Regions from separate parts of the Nocardia amikacinitolerans genome, predicted to be linked through region 4. Evidence: riboswitches for the same ligand, from Rfam matches in the RefSeq annotation. Region 4 holds a riboswitch; each other region holds the start of a gene.
The links. Region 4 has a riboswitch for S-adenosylmethionine ahead of CRP45_RS27990 (aminotransferase class V-fold PLP-dependent enzyme). Riboswitches for the same ligand answer to the same signal wherever they lie in the genome.
Positions count from the first base shown of each region.

Region 1 (4,993 bases), on a different contig from region 4:
GATGACCTCGATGGTCGGCGAATGATCCAGCTCGCGCAGCTCCAGCGGGGTGAACTTCGCCTGCGCGGGACCGCGACGCCCGAACACGTGCACCTCGACGGCCTTGTTCTGCTTGAGACCCTCATAGACGTTCGGCGGGATCTCGGTCGGCAGCAGCTCGTCACCGGTCTTGGCCAGCACGCGCGCCACGTCCAGCGCCACGTTGCCGACACCGAGCACCGCGACCTTCTCCGCGTCCAACGGCCACGAACGCGACACGTCCGGGTGCCCGTCGTACCAGGACACGAAGTCCGCCGCGCCGTAGGAACCGTCCAGGTCGATGCCAGGGATCGGCAGCGCGCGGTCGGCGTTGGCGCCGGTGGAGAAGATCACCGCGTCGTAGAAGCGACGCAGGTCGTCGAGGGTGATGTCGGTGCCGTAGTCGATGTTGCCGAGCAGGCGCACCTGCTCCTTGTCGAGCACCTTGTGCAGGGCGGTGATGATGCCCTTGATCCGCGGATGGTCCGGCGCGACGCCGTAGCGGATCAACCCGAACGGCGCGGGCATGCGCTCGTACAGGTCGATGCTCACCTCGGCATCGGACTTCATCAACGCGTCGGCGGCGTAGATCCCGGCCGGTCCTGCGCCCACGATCGCGATGCGGAGCGGGCGAGTCGCTGCACTCTGTTCGGTCATCTCTTACGCGCACCCTTATGGTCGAAACGTTCAATGGCGTCCGTCTTAGCTTAGGCTAAGTTGACGGACCGCTTGTTTGCACCCGGCGCCACGAACTCTGGTGATGCTGGCTCGTGGCTCTCACGGCCCCCAGATCGCTACGACGGTGAGCTGCCATATGGCTATGGCAGCAGGTCTCAATCTCGCGATTCTATCGGTGCTGCCGGTTGTCGCCCGCGCCGGTGCGGTGAACTGGGTGGATGCCCGCCGCCGCGGGCTCGGTGCCGGACGGGCCCGCTTCCCACGATAGCCGCGCGAAACGGGCAGGCGCTTCGCGTGCGGGGGCCGGGCGTCGGATACCCCCGCCGACCAGGGATGATCGATGCATGACCGAGCAGAAGTCCCCCGACGAAGGCGAACCGATCGAGGTCGATCAGACCGACAAGCGCTCCCTCGCGCCGTTCCTTGCCGCGGCCGCGCTGGCCGTCGTCGTGCTGGTGGCCATTGGGCTCGGCGGCGTGCTGTCGCCCGCTGAGAAAAATGTCACAGAGGCCGAGAAGATCGCCGGCGCCGTCGGCAACTTCGTCGAGGGCGCCAACAACACCGACATGGTGCCGCCACCGGGCACCGGCTGCCCCGATTTCGACCCCGCCAAGTCGCCGTTGGCCGGGCAGGAAGGCACCGGTAAGGCAATCGAACTCATAGCCGTCACCGATCAGACCCTCAACGGCGACCGGGCCAAGGCCACGGTGACCACCAAGGTCGACGGCAAGGAGTACACCGCGACCTGGAACCTCACCCGGACGGACGACAAATGGCTCGTCTGCAATGTTTGACACGGTGACCTCGGTGCAGGCAATCTCAGTCCCTAGGTCATGAGAACCAGCGCCAAGCCCCGGCTCAGCTGGTCGGCAACCCTCCTCCGCGGTGGGGTGCTCCGGGTGACGACCTGGCCGCGCACCGAACCAGGTGCGGCAAGTGCGGATTCACAGGAGGTTCGAGATGACTTACGCCGGTGACATCACCCCGCAGCAGGCGTGGGAGGTGTTGCGCGACAATCCCGCCGCCGTCTTGGTGGACGTGCGCACCGAGGCGGAATGGCGCTTCGTCGGAGTGCCCGACACCAGTTCGATCGAGCGACCCACCGTGCTGATCGAGTGGGTCGACGGCAACGGCGCGCCCAACCCGCAGTTCACCGAGCAGCTGAGCAAGGCGCTGGAGGGTCGCGACCCCGAGGCGCCCGTCGTCTTCCTGTGTCGCTCCGGCCAGCGTTCCGCGCACGCGGCGACCGTCGCCACCCGGCTCGGCATCGAGCCCTCCTACAACGTGATCGAGGGCTTCGAGGGCTCGCTCGACGCGTCCGGCCATCGCGGCGCCACCGGCTGGCGTGCCACCGGCCTGCCGTGGAGGCAGTCGTGATCACCGGCGGCGCGTTCGACAAGCCGCTGCCCGAGGGCGTCGGCCCTGCCACCCTCGGGGTGCGCGGCGGCCTGCGTCGCTCCGGTTTCGAGGAGACCGCCGAGGCCCTGTATCTCACCTCCGGCTTCGTCTACGAGAGCGCGGAGGCGGCCGAGGCGGCGTTCACCGGCGAGGTGGAGCACTTCGTCTACTCCCGCTACGGCAACCCGACGGTCGCCATGTTCGAGGAGCGGATCCGGCTGCTCGACGGCGCCGAGGCGGCGTTCGCGACCGCCAGTGGCATGTCGGCGGTGTTCACGGCGCTCGGCGCGCTGCTCGGCGCGGGCGATCGGTTGGTCGCCGCGCGCAGCCTGTTCGGCTCCTGCTTCGTGGTGTGCAACGAGATCCTGCCGCGCTGGGGCGTGGAGACGGTGTTCGTCGACGGTGAAGACCTCGACCAGTGGGAGCAGGCGCTCTCGGTGCCGACCACGGCGGTGTTCTTCGAGACCCCGGCCAACCCGATGCAGACGCTCGTCGACGTGCGCCGGGTGACCGAGCTCGCGCATGCCGCGGGCGCGAAAGTCGTGCTGGACAACGTCTTCGCGACGCCGCTGTTGCAGAAGGGCTTCGAGCTCGGCGCCGACGTCATCGTCTACTCGGGCACCAAGCACATCGACGGCCAGGGCCGCGTCCTCGGCGGCGCGATCCTCGGTTCCCAGGAGTACATCGACGGTCCGGTGAAGACGCTCATGCGCCACACCGGTCCCGCGCTGAGCCCGTTCAACGCGTGGACCCTGCTCAAGGGTCTGGAGACGATGCCGCTGCGGGTGCGCCACAGCACCGAATCGGCGCTGCGGATCGCGCGTTTCCTGGAGACCAACAAGTCGGTCAGCTGGGTGAAATACCCGTTCCTGGAATCGCATCCGCAGTACGACCTGGCCCGCAGCCAGATGTCCGGCGGCGGCACGGTGGTCACCTTCGAGTTGAACGCCCCGGCCGACGAAGCCAAGAAGCGAGCCTTCGAGGTGCTGAACAGGCTGCGGATCGTCGACATCTCCAACAACCTCGGCGACTCCAAAACCCTGATCACCCACCCGGCCACGACGACCCACCGCGCCATGGGCCCGGAGGGTCGCGCCACCATCGGCCTGTCCGACGGGGTCGTGCGCATCTCCGTCGGCCTCGAGGACGTGGAAGATCTGCTCGCCGATCTTGATCACGCCTTGAGCTAGACCCGGCCTCGCTAGTCCGCACAGCGACGACAACGCTGTGCGGAGTGGCGAAAAGGACTACGGCACGAACACTTCCGCATTAGCCGGGATGGAGGGGCCGTCGGTGCGGACGGTGAGCTGAACCCGTCCGGGACCGGTGTCCGCGACGATGGTGGTAGGGCCGAGACGCTGCCACCCCGGGACGAACCGGCTGACGCTGCCCCGCTGTCCGGTGTCCACGTTGTGCCAGTCGACCACCGCGGTGGCGTCGCAAGCGAGCAACTGCGGACCCCATGTCCCGATCGGCGAGAATCCCGGGATTACGCGCACGACGACCGCGTGTGCCGCACCTGGAGCCTCGGAGTATTGGTAGAGCGGGCCATCGAAGGCGGTGCCGCCGACGGAGAACATACCGACGCACGCACCGTTGCCGAGCGCGAAGACCGGGGCGAGATTGAAACTGTTCTGCGCGCACGAGCGAGGCTCGACATTCGACCACCCGAGCTGACAGGGACCGGGGTCGGCTTGGGCGGGCGCTGCGGCGACGGCCAAACCCGCGCCGAAGAGGGCGGTGGCCGCCAGATAGCTGATCGTGCGCTTCATGCGCGTACTCCGTTCATTCGATGGACGGTGGTCTACGAGCTGTGTTGCGATACCGGCGCTTTCGATCATGCCGGGGTTCGTCGGCGACCGACTGGAGCCGCCACTGCATCAGTCGGTCGAGCGACCAATTCCGTTACCTGCCACCTCGCCTTCGAGCCGACACACACCTTGCCGACACACACCTTCGGCCCACCCGCACTGATCCCGCCGTCCCTGTCCCCGCCTAAGGAAACCGTTCGATCATGGCCCCTTGGCACACCCGCCCGGCCCTGATCCACTAGCCCCTGTGGACAAGTCCCCGCCTGGGGAAAACCTTGCTGCCACACACTTTTTATACGCCTCACACAGGCGGTGGCTATGTGAGACGTGCACAGGCTATGTGGCGGCATCAGATTCGCTCCGCCGGTGTCCAGGTGCCGAGGCGGTGGGCGGGGGTAATTGTTGCGGCGCGCGTGAGGCGGGCCAGCCATGGCGCGGGGTTGTCGAGGTCGTTCCAGGTCCAGCGGACGACGATCCAGCCGAGGGCGCGCAACTCGTCCTCGCGGGCCTTTTCGGCGATGACTACTTCCTCAGGCGTGCGCGAGCCACGCAGGGCCGCAGCGTATTTCACGAGGCCGTCGAATTCGCCGATGACGCCGAGTTCGGGAAAGAGGAAGTCGACGCGGCCGATGAATCGCCCGGTCGGGGATTCGAGGACGGCTTGCGGTTCCGGGCTCGGCAGGCGCGCGACATGCATGGCGACGCGGCTCCGCGACTCGCCCGCGCTTTCGGAGCGCCCGTCCAAGAAGTCGACGACCCGACGCGCGGCGGGTGCTCCCGGACGGCCGGTTGCTCGCGCGAGTTGGTCGGACAAGTCGGCGCGCGTGGTCTTTTCGAGTCGTAATGCGCTGTCGCCGATGACTACCGCTTGCTCGAAAGGGACAGTGCGAGCCAGGTCGATGACGGTCCTGGCCACGCTGGTCACGCGGAGTTCGCCGATCCGCACCACTTCGTCCGGCTCGGTGCGGGTCGCATGCACCGTGACCCGACGGCTGACGCGACCACCGGTCGAACGATCACGCGTCAGATGGACCTGGGCCATCGGGACGTTCCAGTGCGTCAACCCGTGCGCGACCGAAGCCGACACG
Region 1 is NZ_OBEG01000004.1:808,456-813,448, reverse strand. Features, by position in the region: partial or broken gene CRP45_RS22040 (FAD-dependent oxidoreductase) at 1-675, opposite strand, end outside; gene CRP45_RS22035 (Rv0361 family membrane protein) at 1,041-1,490, shown strand; SAM riboswitch class IV at 1,526-1,641, shown strand; gene CRP45_RS22030 (rhodanese-like domain-containing protein) at 1,657-2,073, shown strand; gene CRP45_RS22025 (O-succinylhomoserine sulfhydrylase) at 2,070-3,284, shown strand; gene CRP45_RS34710 (hypothetical protein) at 3,342-3,866, opposite strand; gene CRP45_RS22015 (hypothetical protein) at 4,255-4,993, opposite strand, start outside.
Region 1: it holds a riboswitch for S-adenosylmethionine, as region 4 does, so the genes downstream of both, CRP45_RS22030 (rhodanese-like domain-containing protein) here and CRP45_RS27990 (aminotransferase class V-fold PLP-dependent enzyme) in region 4, are expected to answer to the same signal.

Region 2 (4,993 bases), on a different contig from region 4:
TGCGAATCGGCGCGGCTGTCACGCTCGTGAGCCGAGATGTCGCACTGGCCGATCGGGTCGGCGAGCCCCACCGCGCGTGGGGCAGTCTCGCCCGCGGTTCCGCCGTGTCCGTGCGGATCGGCACGGCCGTCGCACTCCTGGGTTGCGGTGTCGCACTGATCAATCGGCTCTCTATGCCGCATCTGGACGCGAATGTCGAAGTGGCCGAAGCGGTTACCGTGTGTGTACCGGCTCGTGACGAAGCGGAGCGGCTCCCCGCGTTGATCGCCGATCTGCGCGCGCAGACCGGCGTGTCCGCGCTGCGGGTGCTGATTCTCGACGACGGTTCGACCGATGGCACCGCGGCGGCCGCGCGGGAGGCGATCGCGGATGATCCCCGCTTCGAGGTCGTTCGCTCGGCGTTCGAGCCGCCGCCGGGCTGGACCGGCAAAGCCGCCGCGTGCGCGCGCCTCGCCGAACTCGTCGAGACGCCGATCGTCGTCTTCCTGGACGCCGATGTGCGCCTGGCCCCGCGGGCCATCGCCGCGGCGGCGCGCGCGGTGCGCGATCGGGGCGCGGCCTTGGTCTCGCCGTGGCCGACGCAGGTGGCCGAGACCTTCGCCGAGGCGCTGGTGCAGCCGCTGCTCTGCTGGTCGTGGGCGTCGACGCTGCCCATCGTGCTTGGCAACCGCGGCCACCGCCTGTCTACGGCGGTCGCCTGCGGCCAGTTCCTCGCCTTCGACACCGCCGCCTACCGCGCCATCGGCGGGCACGCCTCGGTAGCGGACAGCCCCACCGAGGACCTCGACATCGCCCGTGCCCTGCGTCGCGCCGGACACACCACCCACCTCGTCGCCGCCGGACGACTCGCCCGCACCCGCATGTACCGCGACGCTGCGGAGATCGAAGCCGGGTACACGCGCTGGCTCTGGTCCGCCTACGGAGGCTCACGTCCGGCGGCCGCCGCCGTGGGAACCGTGCTGGCACTCGGCTATTGGCTCCCCCCGCTGGCCGTCCTGTTCGGCAGCGGAGCGAACCGCCGAACCGGCGCGCTCGGCTACGCCGCCGCCGTCACCGGCCGCCTCCTCGCCCGCTCCCTCGAATCCGGCGGCCCCCTCCGCCGCGCCGACGCGGTCGCGGCACTGGCGCACCCGCTTTCGATCGCCGCCTACCAGCGCCTGGTCCTCCGCTCCCACCGCGCGAAAAGCCGTGGGGCACTGCGCTGGAAGGGTCGCGAACTGCCCGCCATGGACTGATCGGGCGTATTGTGCACCGCACCGTCAACCCCGCAATCACCATTTCTCTCCCGTCGATAGAGAAACGGATTCGACGGTAGTCGAATGGTCGCTGTCAGCGACGACGCAACCGCCATATGACTACCGTCGATTTTCGGCACCCGGGACGGGGCGGGTGCGGTGTGTGGAAGCCGGACCTGCACCCATTCGAACGTCCTGCCGGTGAACAGTGCTCGAATGCGCCTGCACCGCATCCCTATTCGGGCAACGGACGAAACCGGCCCGGTCCAAGGACCGAGCCGGTGGCCGTACTCGTGGGGTTTTACGGGACCGAGGTGATGCCGATGGTCGGGAGGAAGAAGCAGGACTGGTTGCCGTTCTCGACGGTGCCGAAGACGGCGGCGAGAACGGTGCCCTTGCCGGTGTCGACGGGGACGGCGCGGATGCCGCCGACGGGGAGGGCGGCGAAGAAAAATTCCTGGACGGCGCGTTCGGCGTGCGGGCGCAGGTCCGCCGGTACCTCGGCGGGGATCATGGCGCGGAAGATGTCGGCGAGCGGGCCCATTTTGGTGATGCCGCTGCGACCGTTGCTGACATTCAGCCAGGCCACTTGCATACCCGCCGTATTGCGGCTGTCCTGGCTGACGCCGTAGGGCACGAAGGTGAACATGGTCTGCCCGGATTTCACGGCCGTCAGATCCAGGCCGGGAATGGACACCGTGGTCTTGGGCCACGGTCCCGGCATGGCGCCCGCGACGGCGGGCACCAGACCGAAGGTGCTGCCGTTGCCGCAGAACGCCGCGGCGGTCGGGTACAGGAACGGGTCCATCCCGAATCCGCGCAGCGCCTCCACGGTGGACTGGTAGGCGCCGAGCAGATCGCCGGGTGCGGCGGCCTGCTGTTTGCCCGCCAGTTCGGTGGCGGCCGAGGGTGCGGCGGGGACGGGGGCGGGCGCCGCCACGGCGGGGGCGCAGACGCCGAATGCCAGCGCGACCGATCCGGTCGCGGCGGCGGTGAGAGTGGTGAAGCGGCGCAACAGGGTCACAGCGGTGCTCCTCATCGTCGGCACGGTGAGGACACGGTACTCCGGCAAACCCGCTCAGCAGCCGTTTCGGCAATCGGCAAGTTTTCGGCGCGTCGGCTTGCACCCGCATCTCAGAGCGCCATCACGAGCGGACGCGTTCTACCCCGAGCGGCCAGCTGGATGCAGGAACCGACCCGCCGACCCGCCGACCCGCCGACCCGCCGACCCGCCGACCCGCCGACCCGCGCAATGATCGTCCGCCGCAGCGCCCGCCGCCAGGGCTGCGCTCACCCTGATTCCTAACCTTGTCCACCACATGCCCTGCTCCGCATGATGATTCGGCTCGACCCTGCCGCGCCCGGTGCGGACCGGGGTCCGCAACACCATCCAGAGCGACCGAGAGACCTGGCTCGCCGACGTCGCAGCAACCCCCCGACCACCGGGTGCGGGTGCTTCCGCCAGGAACGATGGAGGACCGAATGATCTGCCCACGCGGCCGCGCCCGCCGAACCCGACGCCGCGCCGAGACCCGCCGCCGAACCCCGGCCGGCTGTCCGCGCTGATCCAGCGCCAGACCGCACCGGTCGCAGGCCGGGGCGGTAACCCGCGCATCGCGCGGTCGCGTTCCGATTCCGCCGAGGTGGCGCCGGAACCGCGCCGCCGAATCCCCAGCAGGCCGTTGGCCGCGAGCACCACACCGAGCGAACTCATGGGAGTGACACCGTGATCCGAACCCGCCATCGAATTCTCGCGCTGGTCGGCGCCCTCGCCGCGACGAGCGCCTTGGCCGCCTGCGGCGGCGATTCGAGCGCGCCTGAGACCGACGCGGGTCCGCCACGGCCGGGCGGCACGCTGCGCTACGGGTTGTCCCAGCCGCCGACCTGCTCGGATCCGGCGCAGGCGGGCACCAACCAAACCATCTACGTCGCACGGCAAATCGTCGATTCGCTGACCGATCAGGATCCGCGGACCGGCGAGATCAAACCCTGGCTGGCGCGCAGCTGGGAGATCAGCCCCGACGCGAAGACCTTCACCTTCCATCTCGCCGACGGCGTCACCTTCAGCGACGGCACCCCGCTAACCGCGGAATCGGTACGCAACACCTTCGATTCGGTGCTGCGGCTGGGCGGGGTGAAGGCGCCGCTGGGCGCGAGCTACCTCACCAATTACGTGGGCACCACCGCCGTCGACCGGCTCACCGCGCGCGTGGAGTTCAGCCGGCCCAACGCCCAATTCCTGCAGGCTTCGTCGACCGCGCAGCTCGGCATCCTCGCCGACGCGACAACCGCGAAGTCGGCCGAGCAGCGCTGCCTCGGCGACAACGTCGGCAGCGGGCCGTTCACCTACGTGGGCTGGCGGCAGGACCAGTCGGCGACGCTGGCCAAACGCGCCGGATACCGCTGGGGCTCCGCGGTGTTCGCGCACCAGGGCGAGGCCTACCTGGATCGCATCGAGTTCACGGTGGTGCCGGAATCCGGCGTGCGCACGGGCAGTCTCGTCTCCGGTCAGCTCGACGCGATCAGCGATGCGTTACCGCAGGACGTGCCGCAGCTGGAAGCCGTTGGCGCGCGCCTGCTCAGCACGGCCAATCCCGGCGTGCCGTTCGGCTTCCAGCCCAACGTGACTCGCGGTCCGCTACGCGATCCCGCGGTGCGCCAAGCGCTGCTGCCCGCCATCGATCGAAAGCAGCTGGTGGACACCGTGCTCGGCCCGCAGTTCAACCCCGCCTCCGGTCCGCTGGCCAGCGCCACGCCGGGCTACCAGGACTTCGCGGCGCGGGTAGGCTACGACCCCGCCAAGGCGAAGTACATCCTCGATCAGGCGGGCTGGACGCCCGGCGGTGACGGTATCCGCGCGAAGAACGGTGAGCGCCTGTCCTTCTCGGTGCTGTTCAGCCAGGCGTTCGCGGGCAACCAGGCCATCCTCGAGCTGGTGCAGCAGCAGCTGCGACAGGTCGGTGTGGAACTGAAGCTGGACCTGGTATCCGGGCCGGAGTACACCGCACGACAGAACGCCAAGGATTTCGACGCCACCTACTACAACACCACCCGCGCCGACGGCGACATCCTGCGCGCGGTGTTCGGCATCGACGGCCGCAATCTCAATGCCCGCGAACCTATTCCGCCGCTGGACGACGCTCTCCGCGACCAGCTCAGCACGGCCGACGCCGCCGCGCGCACCGCGCTCATCCGCACCGCCCAGGAGCAGGTGCTAGAGGCCGGGCTGTGGATTCCGACCATCGAACTCTCCCAGGCGATCGGCGCCGCCGCGAACACCAGGGATCTGAAGTTCGAGGCGTCGGCCCGGTTGCAGTTCTTCGACACCTGGCTGAGTGGGCGCTGAGATGGCCCGCTATCTGGCGCTGCGCGTCCTGCAAGCGATCTGGGTGCTGTGGGCGGCGTTCAGCATCTCGTTCGTTGTCCTCTACCTGCTGCCCGCCGATCCGGTCTCCATCGCGGCCGACGGCGGCGCCGCGGGAACACCGGTCGACAAGGCCGCGATCGCGGAGTTGCAAGCCCGATACGGGCTGGATCGTCCACTGTGGGACCAGTATTGGACCGCGCTCGCAAACGCGGTCCGCGGCGATCTCGGACTCTCCATCGCGACCGGGCAACCGGTGACCGAGGCGATCAGCGACGCCGTGCCCTCGACACTCGGATTGGCCTCGCTCGCCCTGCTTTTCGCCACGATCGGCGGAGTAGCGCTGGCCTTCGCCGCGACTTACGCGCGCAGACCGTGGCTGCGTAACCTGCTG
Region 2 is NZ_OBEG01000003.1:821,884-826,876, reverse strand. Features, by position in the region: gene CRP45_RS18050 (glycosyltransferase family 2 protein) at 27-1,235, shown strand; gene CRP45_RS18045 (hypothetical protein) at 1,537-2,274, opposite strand; SAM riboswitch class I at 2,619-2,712, shown strand; gene CRP45_RS18040 (ABC transporter substrate-binding protein) at 2,962-4,581, shown strand; gene CRP45_RS18035 (ABC transporter permease) at 4,583-4,993, shown strand, end outside.
Region 2: it holds a riboswitch for S-adenosylmethionine, as region 4 does, so the genes downstream of both, CRP45_RS18040 (ABC transporter substrate-binding protein) here and CRP45_RS27990 (aminotransferase class V-fold PLP-dependent enzyme) in region 4, are expected to answer to the same signal.

Region 3 (4,993 bases), on a different contig from region 4:
TGATGGCGTTGGCCGCGTCGATGGTGACCTGGTCGTCCGTCTTGTCGCGATACTCGATGCCGAGGTCGTAGTACTCGAGGTTCACGTCGAGGTACGGGTGGATCAGCTTGTCCTTGATGAACTGCCAGATGATCCGGGTCATCTCATCACCGTCGAGTTCGACGACGGTGCCTTCAACCTTGATCTTGGACATGGATCTTCGTGTCCTCCTAGGATGGTGCCCTTATTGCACGGCCAGGCGAACACGCTTGTGAGCGGACCCCAGCTGTTCAACAGACAACGTATATGTACCGCGTTGTTTGCGGGACGTGTGGTGCAAGCAAGACAAGCGTACTGCTGCCGACGACCTCACCGCGCGGGGAGGGCCCACTGTGCGGACTTCCAGACGGTTACCCACGAGTAGCCCCACGAGTGATCCCAACCACCTTCTCCATCATGTCATCCCGGGCAAGTCAGGCGCTCCGACCTGGGCGGAAGCCCAACGGCGGCCGGACGCGCGAGACGGCCCGCGCACCACATATGCACGGGCCGTCCCCGGTGTCGCTCAGACCGCGAGCGGGACGCGAACGCCCTCCTCCGCGTCCTCGGCGAAGTCCGCAGGCCCGGCCTTGATCATCAGCGCGATCACCGGAATCGCGGCGAGGAAGAAGCCGGCGCCGACGTAGAACGCGACGTCGTAGCTGTGGATGGCGGCGCGAGCGGCCAGGTCGTCGACGGTCGGGTTGTCGGCGAGGTAGTCCTTCGCCGCCTGCACCGAGATGGTGGTGAGCAGCGCGGTGCCGACCGCGCCGCCGACCTGCTGGGCGGCGTTGAGCAACGCGCTGGCGACACCGGCGTCGGCCTCGTCCACCCGGTGCAGCGCGACCGCCTGCATGCCGACGAACAGCGGCCCCATGCCGAGCGCGATCAGCAACTGGGCGGGCAGCACACCGGCGGCATAGCTGTCGCCGTAGCTCAGCTGCGCCAGCCAGAGCAGCCCGACAACACCGAGCGCGGCGCCCGCGACCATCAGCGGACGCGGTCCGAGCTTGGGCAGCAGTGCGCTGGTGACGCCCGCCGACACCGCGATGCCCACCGGGAACGGCAGGAACGCGACGCCCGCCTTCAGCGGCGAGTAGCCGAGCGTGACCTGGAAGTAGAAGGAGAGGAACAGGAACATCGCGAACATCGCGATGGGGATCAGCAGCGCGGCGAGCAGCGCGCCACCTCGGTTGCTCTCCCCCGGAATGCGCAGGGGCAACAGCGGATTCGACGAACGACGCTCGATGACGACGAACGCGACGAGCAGCGCGAGCCCGGCGACGAGCAGCGCGAGGGTTCCGCCCGAGGTCCAGCCGTGATCGGCGGCGCGGCTGAAGCCGTACACGATGGCGATCAGACCCGCCGTCACGGTGACGGCACCGGGCACGTCGTAGCCGCCGGTCCGCGGCGCGGGCACGTCCTTGATGACGAACGCGAGCGCGCCGACGAACGCGAGAATCGCGATGGGGGTGTTGACCAGCAGGGTCCACCGCCATGACGCGTACTCGGTGAGCGCGCCGCCCGCGATCAGGCCGATCGCGGCGCCGCCCGCGGAGATGCCCGCGAACACCGCGAAGGCGCGGGCCCGCTCCTTCGCCTCGGTGAACGTCACCGAGACCAGCGCGAGCGCGGCGGGTGCGAGCAGCGCGGCGAACGCGCCCTGCAGGCCGCGGCCCGCGAAGAGCTGGGCGCCGTTCTGCGCTAGACCCGCGAGCGCCGAGGCGGCCGCGAAGCCGATCAGGCCGACCAGGAAGATCCGGCGGCGGCCGAGGTAGTCGGCGAGGCGGCCGCCGAGCAGCAGCAGGCCGCCGAAGATCAGCGTGTACGCCGTGAGGGCCCACTGCTTGTCGCCCTCGCTGATGCCGAGGTCACGCTGCGCGAACGGCAGCGCGATCGTCACGATGGTCGCGTCGAGGACCACCATCAGCTGGGCAAGGCCGATCACGCCGAGCGCCAGCCAGCGGGCCGAGTCGCGCCGGTCGTCCGGCGCGTGCACCGCTGTCGATATCTCGCTCACTTTGTCTCCTCGTCGTCGGAAGTGCGCGTTAGGGCAATCCTGTCACTGTCCGACATTTGGCGTCAATAGAAAAATGTCGCAGTCAGACATTTGCCATGTTGCGACAGTTGAGCGAGTGTCTGAGTTACAGTGGGGAGATGCTCGACTCATCGACGCCGGCGGGCACGAACGCGGCCGAGAACGCCGCCGCGACCGGGAACAGCACCGGCCGCGCGGCCTCGGGGAGCGTCGCGTCCGCCAACCAGGAAAACCCGGTGTCCTCGACGCGAGAAGGCGCCGTGACCTCGAGGCGAGAAGACGCGGCACCTCTGGGCCTACGCGAGCGCAAGAAGCAGCAGACGAGGCAGCGCATCATGAACATCGCGCTCGAGCTGTGCGACAAGCAGGGCTTCGACGCGACGACGGTCGAGCAGATCGCGAACGCGGCCGACGTCTCGCCGCGCACCGTCAACCGGTATTTCGAGACGAAAGAGGACATCGTCCTCGCGCCCATCCTCGACTTCGGCCAAATGGTTGCCGAGAAGTTGCGAGAAGAGCCGCTCGGCGGCAACGAACTGCGCGCGCTGTGCAACGCCTATCTCCGGGTGATCGATGACGCGGCGAGCGAGAACTCGGCCGTATCGTTCTGCAGGTTCCAGCAGATGCAGCGAGTCGCGCGTGACAGCCCTTCGGTCAACAGCCGCGCGCTGGAGTTCGCCGACAGCAAGTCCGATGCCATCACCGCGGTGCTCGCCGAACGTCTCGGCACCACGCAAGGGGCGCTGAGCGTGCGATTGCTCGTCTCCACCTGGCAGATGCTGTGTCATCTCGCGATGGACGTGCACGGCGAGCTGATCATGGACGGCGATCCGGAGACCGCGGTGCACGCGGCGCGGGCGACGCTGCTCGACGCGTACGCGGAGTTCATGCGGGTCTGCGCGGAACCGGTGACCGAATCGGCGGAGTGAGATCGGCTACGAATTTCGGCCATTGGCCGCCCGCCAGCTACCATGTCCGTCAGGTCATGAGTGCCAGCGCCAAGCCCCGGCTCGCTGGACGGCAACCCTCCAGCAGCGGTGGGGTGCTCCGGGTGATGACCGGGCCCTCGAAGGTCGAGGGCAAGCGCGCTGTCAGGAGGTTCCCGGAAATGTGTTGTCCTGGATAGACCGCATCACCGATCTCGTTAGTTCCGGCGAACAACTCTTGTGGAGCATGACATGACCGACCCCGTAGCGGCCGAGTTCGATCCTGCCCGTTGGTCCTTCGAGACCAAGCAGGTGCATGCGGGCCAAGCCCCCGATCCGAGCACCGGCGCCCGCGCCCTGCCGATCTACCAGACCACCTCCTACGCCTTCCGCGACACCGACCACGCGGCGGCGCTGTTCGGTCTCGCCGAGCCGGGCAACATCTACACCCGCATCATGAACCCGACCCAGGATGTGGTCGAGCAGCGCATCGCCGCCCTGGAAGGCGGTGTCGCCGCGCTGCTGCTGGCCTCCGGGCAGGCCGCGGAGACTTTCGCGATTCTCAATCTCGCCGAGGCTGGCGACCACATCGTGTCCAGCCCGCACCTGTACGGCGGCACCTACAACCTCTTCCACTACTCGCTGCCCAAGCTCGGCATCGAGGTCTCGTTCGTCGAGGACCCGGACGATCTCGAGCAGTGGCGCGCGGCGATCCGGCCCAACACCAAGGCGTTCTTCGGCGAGACAATCGCCAATCCCAGCAGCGCCGTGTTCGACATCCCCGGCATCGCCGAGGTCGCGCACGCCGCGGGAATCCCGCTGATCGTGGACAACACCGTCGCGACCCCGTACCTGATCCAGCCGCTGGCGCACGGCGCCGACATCGTGGTGCACTCCGCCACCAAGTACCTGGGCGGGCACGGCGCGGCCGTCGCCGGTGCGATCGTCGACGGCGGAAAGTTCGACTGGACCGTCCGCGACGACAAGGGTGAGCCGCGCTTCCCCGGCTTCACCACCCCGGACCCGAGCTACAACGGCGTGGTCTTCGCCGACCTCGGCGCGCCCGCCTACGCGCTGAAGGCCCGCGTGCAGCTGCTGCGCGACCTGGGCGCGGCGGTCTCGCCGTTCAACGCGTTCCTGATCGCGCAGGGCATCGAGACGCTGAGCCTGCGCGTCGAGCGCCACGTCGCCAACGCGCAGGCGGTCGCGGAATTCCTGACGCAGCATCCGGCCGTCGAAGCGGTCCATTACGCGGGACTGCCCGGCTCGCCTTGGCACGAGCGGGCCAAGCGGCTCGCGCCGAGGGGGACCGGCGCGATCGTCTCGTTCGAGCTGCGCGGCGGCGTCGACGCGGGCAAGAAGTTCGTGGACGCGTTAGTCCTGCACAGCCACGTCGCTAACATCGGGGACGTGCGTTCTCTGGTGATCCATCCGGCCTCCACGACGCACTCCCAACTGACACCCGAGCAACAGCTCGCCTCCGGCGTCACCCCGGGACTGGTCCGCCTCGCCGTGGGCATCGAGGGAATCGACGACATTCTGGCCGATCTGCGCGCCGGATTCACGGCGGCGACGACGTGACCGTGAGCACCGAGCAGAGCATCGAGTCCGGCGTCGGCCTGCTGCCGCCGCCGGACGGTCGGCCCGGCGTCATCGCGATCGGGGACGTGCGGCTGGAAAGCGGCGCGGTGATTCCGGACGTGCACCTCGCCGTGCAGCGGTGGGGCGAGCTCTCCCCCGCCCTGGACAATGTGGTGCTCGTCGAGCACGCTCTGACCGGTGATTCGCACGTCGTCGGCACGCCCGACGACATCCACTCCCAGCCCGGCTGGTGGGAGGGCATGGTCGGCCCGGGCGCGCCGGTGGACACCGACGAATGGTGTGTGATCGCGACCAACGTGCTCGGCGGCTGTAAGGGCAGCACCGGGCCGTCGTCGCTCGCGCCGGACGGCAAGCCGTGGGGTTCGCGTTTCCCGGAGATCTCCATCCGCGATCAGGTGAGCGCCGAGGC
Region 3 is NZ_OBEG01000005.1:459,177-464,169, reverse strand. Features, by position in the region: gene CRP45_RS23720 (NADP-dependent isocitrate dehydrogenase) at 1-193, opposite strand, end outside; gene CRP45_RS23715 (MFS transporter) at 545-2,038, opposite strand; gene CRP45_RS23710 (TetR/AcrR family transcriptional regulator) at 2,176-2,985, shown strand; SAM riboswitch class IV at 3,038-3,148, shown strand; gene CRP45_RS23705 (bifunctional o-acetylhomoserine/o-acetylserine sulfhydrylase) at 3,235-4,563, shown strand; gene metX (homoserine O-acetyltransferase MetX) at 4,560-4,993, shown strand, end outside.
Region 3: it holds a riboswitch for S-adenosylmethionine, as region 4 does, so the genes downstream of both, CRP45_RS23705 (bifunctional o-acetylhomoserine/o-acetylserine sulfhydrylase) here and CRP45_RS27990 (aminotransferase class V-fold PLP-dependent enzyme) in region 4, are expected to answer to the same signal.

Region 4 (4,993 bases):
CGTCGGGGCCGGTCGCCTCGGCGCCGAGGATGGCGTCCCAGAGTCCGGCGACCCAACGCGCGGTGGGGGACATGTCGGCGTCGGCGGGCTTGGTCTTAGGCAGCGGCCACGGCAAAGCGTCGCGGTCGACCTTGCCCGAGGTGCGGGTGGGCAGTTCGCCGACCACCGCGAGGCGCGGCACCATCGGTGCGGGCAGCTGTCCGGCGAGCAGTTCGCGGGCGGCGTGCACGTCGAAGTCGGCGTCCGGTCCGGTGAGGTAGCCGACCAGCATCTTGTTGCCCGCCTTGGTCGTTCGGATCGCGGCGGCCGCTCCGGTGACGCCGGGCAGATGCTGGAGCGCGTTGTCGATCTCGCCGAGTTCGATGCGGCGGCCGCCGAGCTTGATCTGATCGTCGGCGCGGCCGAGGAAGACGAGTCCGGCGCGCTCGTTGCGGACCAGATCGCCGCTGCGGTAAGCGCGTTCCCAGCCGAGTGCGGGCAGCGGCCCATACTTCTCGGCGTCCTTGGCGGGATCCAGGTAGCGGCCGAGTCCGACGCCGCCGATGACGAGTTCGCCCGATTCGCCCTCGCCGACCGGGTTGCCCTGCGCGTCGACCACCGCCAGATCCCAGCCGTCCAACGGCAATCCGATGCGAATCGGCGGCTCTCCGGTGAGCAGGGCCGCGCACGCCACGACGGTGGCCTCGGTGGGGCCGTAGGTGTTCCACACCTCGCGGCCCGAATCCTCGTCGCCCGCAAGGCGTTCGGCGAGTTCCGGCGGCACGGCCTCGCCGCCGAAGATCAGCAGCCGAACCGGTTCCAGTGCCTCGGCGGGCCAGGTCGCGGCCAGCGTCGGCACGGTCGAGACGATGCTGATTTCCCGACGAACCAGCCAAGGCCCGAGGTCCGCGCCGGTGCGCACCAGCGCGCGCGGGGCGGGCACCAGGCAGGCGCCGTGCCGCCAGGCCAGCCACATCTCCTCGCAGGAGGCGTCGAAGGCGACCGAGAGACCGGCGAGGACACGGTCGCCGGGGCCGATGGGCGCGTCCTGCAGGAAGAGTCGAGACTCGGCGTCGACGAAAGCGGCGGCGTTGCGGTGGGTGACCGCGACGCCCTTGGGGGTGCCGGTGGAGCCGGAGGTGAAGATGATCCAGGCGTCGTCTTCGGGGGTGGGGAGGGCATGATCGGATTGCGTTGGCGCGGTGTCGCGTTCGACGACCGGACGGATTCCGTCGACTCCGGCGATGGCGCTGACCCGGGCCTCGCCGAACACCAAACGGGCACGCTCGTCCGGGTCGTCGGCGTCGACCGGGACGTACGCGGCGCCCGCCCACAGCACGGCGAGGATCGTGACGTAGAGATCATGGCTGCCGGAAGGCATCCGGACGCCGACCCGGTCACCCGACCGCACGCCCGCCGCCGTGAGCTCGCCCACTCGGTGCTGGATCGCGGCGAGCAGCTCGCGATACGTGAGCAGGATCTCGCCGTCGTCGATGGCGTGCGCGTCCGGATGGGCTTCGGCGGTCGCCGAAAGAATGTCGACCAGGGTCCGTGCGGGAGGCGCGGCGACCCCGCGCCGGAGGGGATCGGACAGCGCTCGCCCGGTCGGGCCCTCGCCCGCCGCGGTGTCTACCTGCGGCTGGAGCATCACGTCCGACCCACCTCTCATAGACCTGCCTTGCGTCGCCGTTGGTTGTCTCACATGAGGGTTACCGATTGGCAAACGCCACGGTGACCAACAGACCAAGGTACCCGCGGTATCGGTGAAATCGCCGGGCTCGCGGTGTGATGTCGAGGGGCGAACCCGCTGTGCGAAATGGCTGATAGGCCAGATTCGGTCCGGTCGTGCGCGGGTTTCGGACGCGTCCGGCAGCGTCCGTCAGGTCGCCGAGGCCGCGGTGCCGAGTCCCAGCGCCGTGAGGATTCCGGCGCTGGCCTGTTCGAGCCGATCGCGGACCTTCGGACTGCGCAGGAACGCCACCGCGCGGGCGGCGAGCAGGGCGAGCAGGATCATTTCGACGGCCGCGACGGTGCATTCGATCGCGCCGAGCGCGAGGGTGTTGAGAAAAGTGATCTCGGTCAGGAACTGGGGCAGCACGGCCAGGTAGAACAGGCCGACCTTCGGGTTGAACAGACACGAGACCACGCCCGCCGTGAACGCCGAGCGAACCGAGGGCGCGGTTTTCCCGCCGCTGGAATCGAATTCGGGATCGGCCAGTGCCCGCCGCCTGCGCAATTCGATGAGCGTGCGAATTCCCAAGTACACCAAATAGATTCCGCCGACGATCTTCAGCGCGCGATACGCGGTGGCGGATTGCTCCAGGAGCGCGGCGACGCCCGCGGCAACCACCACCGCCCACACCAAGCCGCCGAGCGCGGAACCCACCGCCGCGGCGATGCCGGGACGGGCGTCCACGATCGAAAAGCGCAGCACCAGGAACGAATCCGGCCCCGGAGTGAGGGAAAGCAGGACGCACAATCCGACGAAGCTCAGCAGCAGGGAGGGCGTCATCCACCGAGTGCAGCGCAGTTCTGTCGTCGGCGCAACCAATTGATCCGGAGGTTGACAGAGCCGCGTGCGGTCTGCCAACCTCGAAACAGGTCATGAGTACCAGCGCTAAGCCCCGGCTAGCTGGTCGGCAACCCTCCTCCGCGGTGGGGTGCTCCGGGTGACGACCGGGCCGCCGCCCGACCGGGTGCGGCAAGCGCGGACTCGACGAATCTCTCGATTGCGAGTCCCATAGCCGACGGGATTACGTGATGACTTCTGTTGTGGACCAGACCTGCGCCGCCTTCGCCCGCGTCTCGGGTGACGATCTGCCGGTGCCGCTCGTGCAGGGCGGAACCCGCACCTACGCCAACTTCGACTACGCCGCGAGCGCGCCCGCGCTGGCCCAGGTCACCGACCGGATCCAGCGGTTGTTGCCGTACTACGCCAGCGTGCACCGCGGCGCAGGTTACGCCTCGCGCATCTCCACCGAGTGCTACGAGGCGGCCCGCGGTTCGGTCGCCCGTTTCCTCGACGCCGACGACGACCAGGTGGTGGTGTTCACCCGCAACACGACCGACTCGCTGAACCTGCTCGCGTCCTGCGTGCCGGGCGACACCGTGGTGCTCGACATCGAACATCACGCCAATTTCCTGCCGTGGACGCGGCACGGACGCCGGGTGGTGCGCGCCGCCGACACCGTCGCCGAGACCATCCGATTGCTGGTGGCGGAGTTGTGCAGCAAGCCCGCCGCGCTGCTCGCGGTCACGGGGGCGTCGAATGTCACCGGGGAAGTGGTGCCGTTGGAGCGGCTCGCCGACATCGCGCACCAGTGCGGGGCGCGCATTTTGGTCGACGCGGCCCAGCTCGCGCCGCACCGGCGAATCAGTCTGCGGGAGAAGGGTATCGACTATCTCGCCTTCTCGGGTCACAAGCTGTACGCGCCGTTCGGTGCAGGTGTGCTGGTCGGCCGCCGCGACTGGCTGGATCGGGCCGAGCCGTATCTCGCGGGCGGCGGTGCGGTCCGCGCGGTGAGCACCGAGCACACCGAATGGGCGCCCGCGCCGCAGCGGCACGAGGCGGGTTCGCCGAACGTGCTCGGCGCTGCCGCGATCGCCGCCGCCTGCGACGCGCTCGCCGCCATCGACCCCGCGGCGTTGGCCGCGCACGAACGCCTGCTCGCCGACCGCCTGCGCGACGGACTGTGCGCCATCCCGGGCGTCGAGACGCTGCGCATCTGGTCCGACAGTCCCGATTCCGTCGGCATCGTCGCGTTCACCGTCGCGGGCTTCGCACCCGGCCACGTCGCCGCCTACCTTTCCGCCGAACACGCCATCGGCGTGCGCGACGGCCGCTTCTGCGCCCACCCGCTGCTCGCCCGCCTCGGCCTCGACGGCGCACTGCGCGCAAGCATCGGCCTCGGCACCACGTCCACCGACATCGACCGCCTCGTCGACGCCGTCGCCACCCTTGTCCACCGCGGCCCCTCCTGGAACTACGCCGAAACCGACGGCCTCTGGAACCCCACCCCCGAAACCCGCCCCTTCACCGCCACCCCCACCACCGGCGCCACCCCCTGCCTCATCGCCTGAATCCTCGGCCGCACCAGATCCGCCGAAACCGCGCTCGCGCAAGCGGCGGGGATGACCCAGTCGGCGGTAGCGCGGTTCGAAGCGGGCGGGACTATCCCGAGCCTGCCCGTTCTGGAGCGGTTGGCCAGTGCGCTGGACGCGGACCTCGTTGTCGAAGTGAAGCCGCGAGTCGCCTAGGGGCATCGTGCGTTGCGCCTGGACTGGGCGAGCCGGACCTATCGGCTCGCCGAAACGCATCAGGACGCGCTGCGATTGACCGGCCCGTTCCCGATGGAGGTCGCGCTCGAGGAGCTGGACGGCTCCTGAGCCCACTCAGTCCTCCAGCGAGGACGGGCGGTGGTAGCGGCCGTTGTAGTACAACAGCGGTGCGGCGGCGGGCTTTTCGTCGGTGTTGTCGTGGACGCGGGTGACCAGGCCGACGACGAAGGTGTGGTCGCCGATGGGGATGAGTTGCTGGACGACGGCGCGGACCCAGATGGGGGTTCCGTGCAGGACGGGTTCGCCGGTGTCCAGGGTGGTCCACAGTGAGCGGTCGGTGAAGCGTTCCTCGGCGGAGCGGGAGAAGCGCTTGGCGATGTGCTGCTGGTGTTCGCCGAGGAAGTGGATGACGACGGAGTCGGCGTCGAGCATCGCGGCCATGCTGGACGAGGTGTGCGCGATGTTGAACGACACCAGCGGCGGTTCCAGCGAGAGCGAGGCGAAGGAGGTCGCGGTGAAGCCGACCGGTCCCTTCGGGCAGGAGAGCGTGACCACGGTGACGCCCGCCGGATAGTGACGCATGGACGCGCGGTACTGCTCGGCGGTGATGCCGCTCAGGTCGTCGGGGATCCGGACGCCGGTGTGCGGCTGCGGTGCTTCGGTCACATGACGAAAGTACGCCCGATTCGTCGAATTCGGCTCGCGCGATTGTTGTTCGATTGCCGTTCGTCCGGGA
Region 4 is NZ_OBEG01000007.1:112,193-117,185, forward strand. Features, by position in the region: gene CRP45_RS27980 (Pls/PosA family non-ribosomal peptide synthetase) at 1-1,648, opposite strand, end outside; gene CRP45_RS27985 (LysE family translocator) at 1,859-2,491, opposite strand; SAM riboswitch class IV at 2,580-2,693, shown strand; gene CRP45_RS27990 (aminotransferase class V-fold PLP-dependent enzyme) at 2,740-4,059, shown strand; gene CRP45_RS27995 (helix-turn-helix domain-containing protein) at 4,060-4,236, shown strand; gene CRP45_RS28000 (flavin reductase family protein) at 4,372-4,923, opposite strand.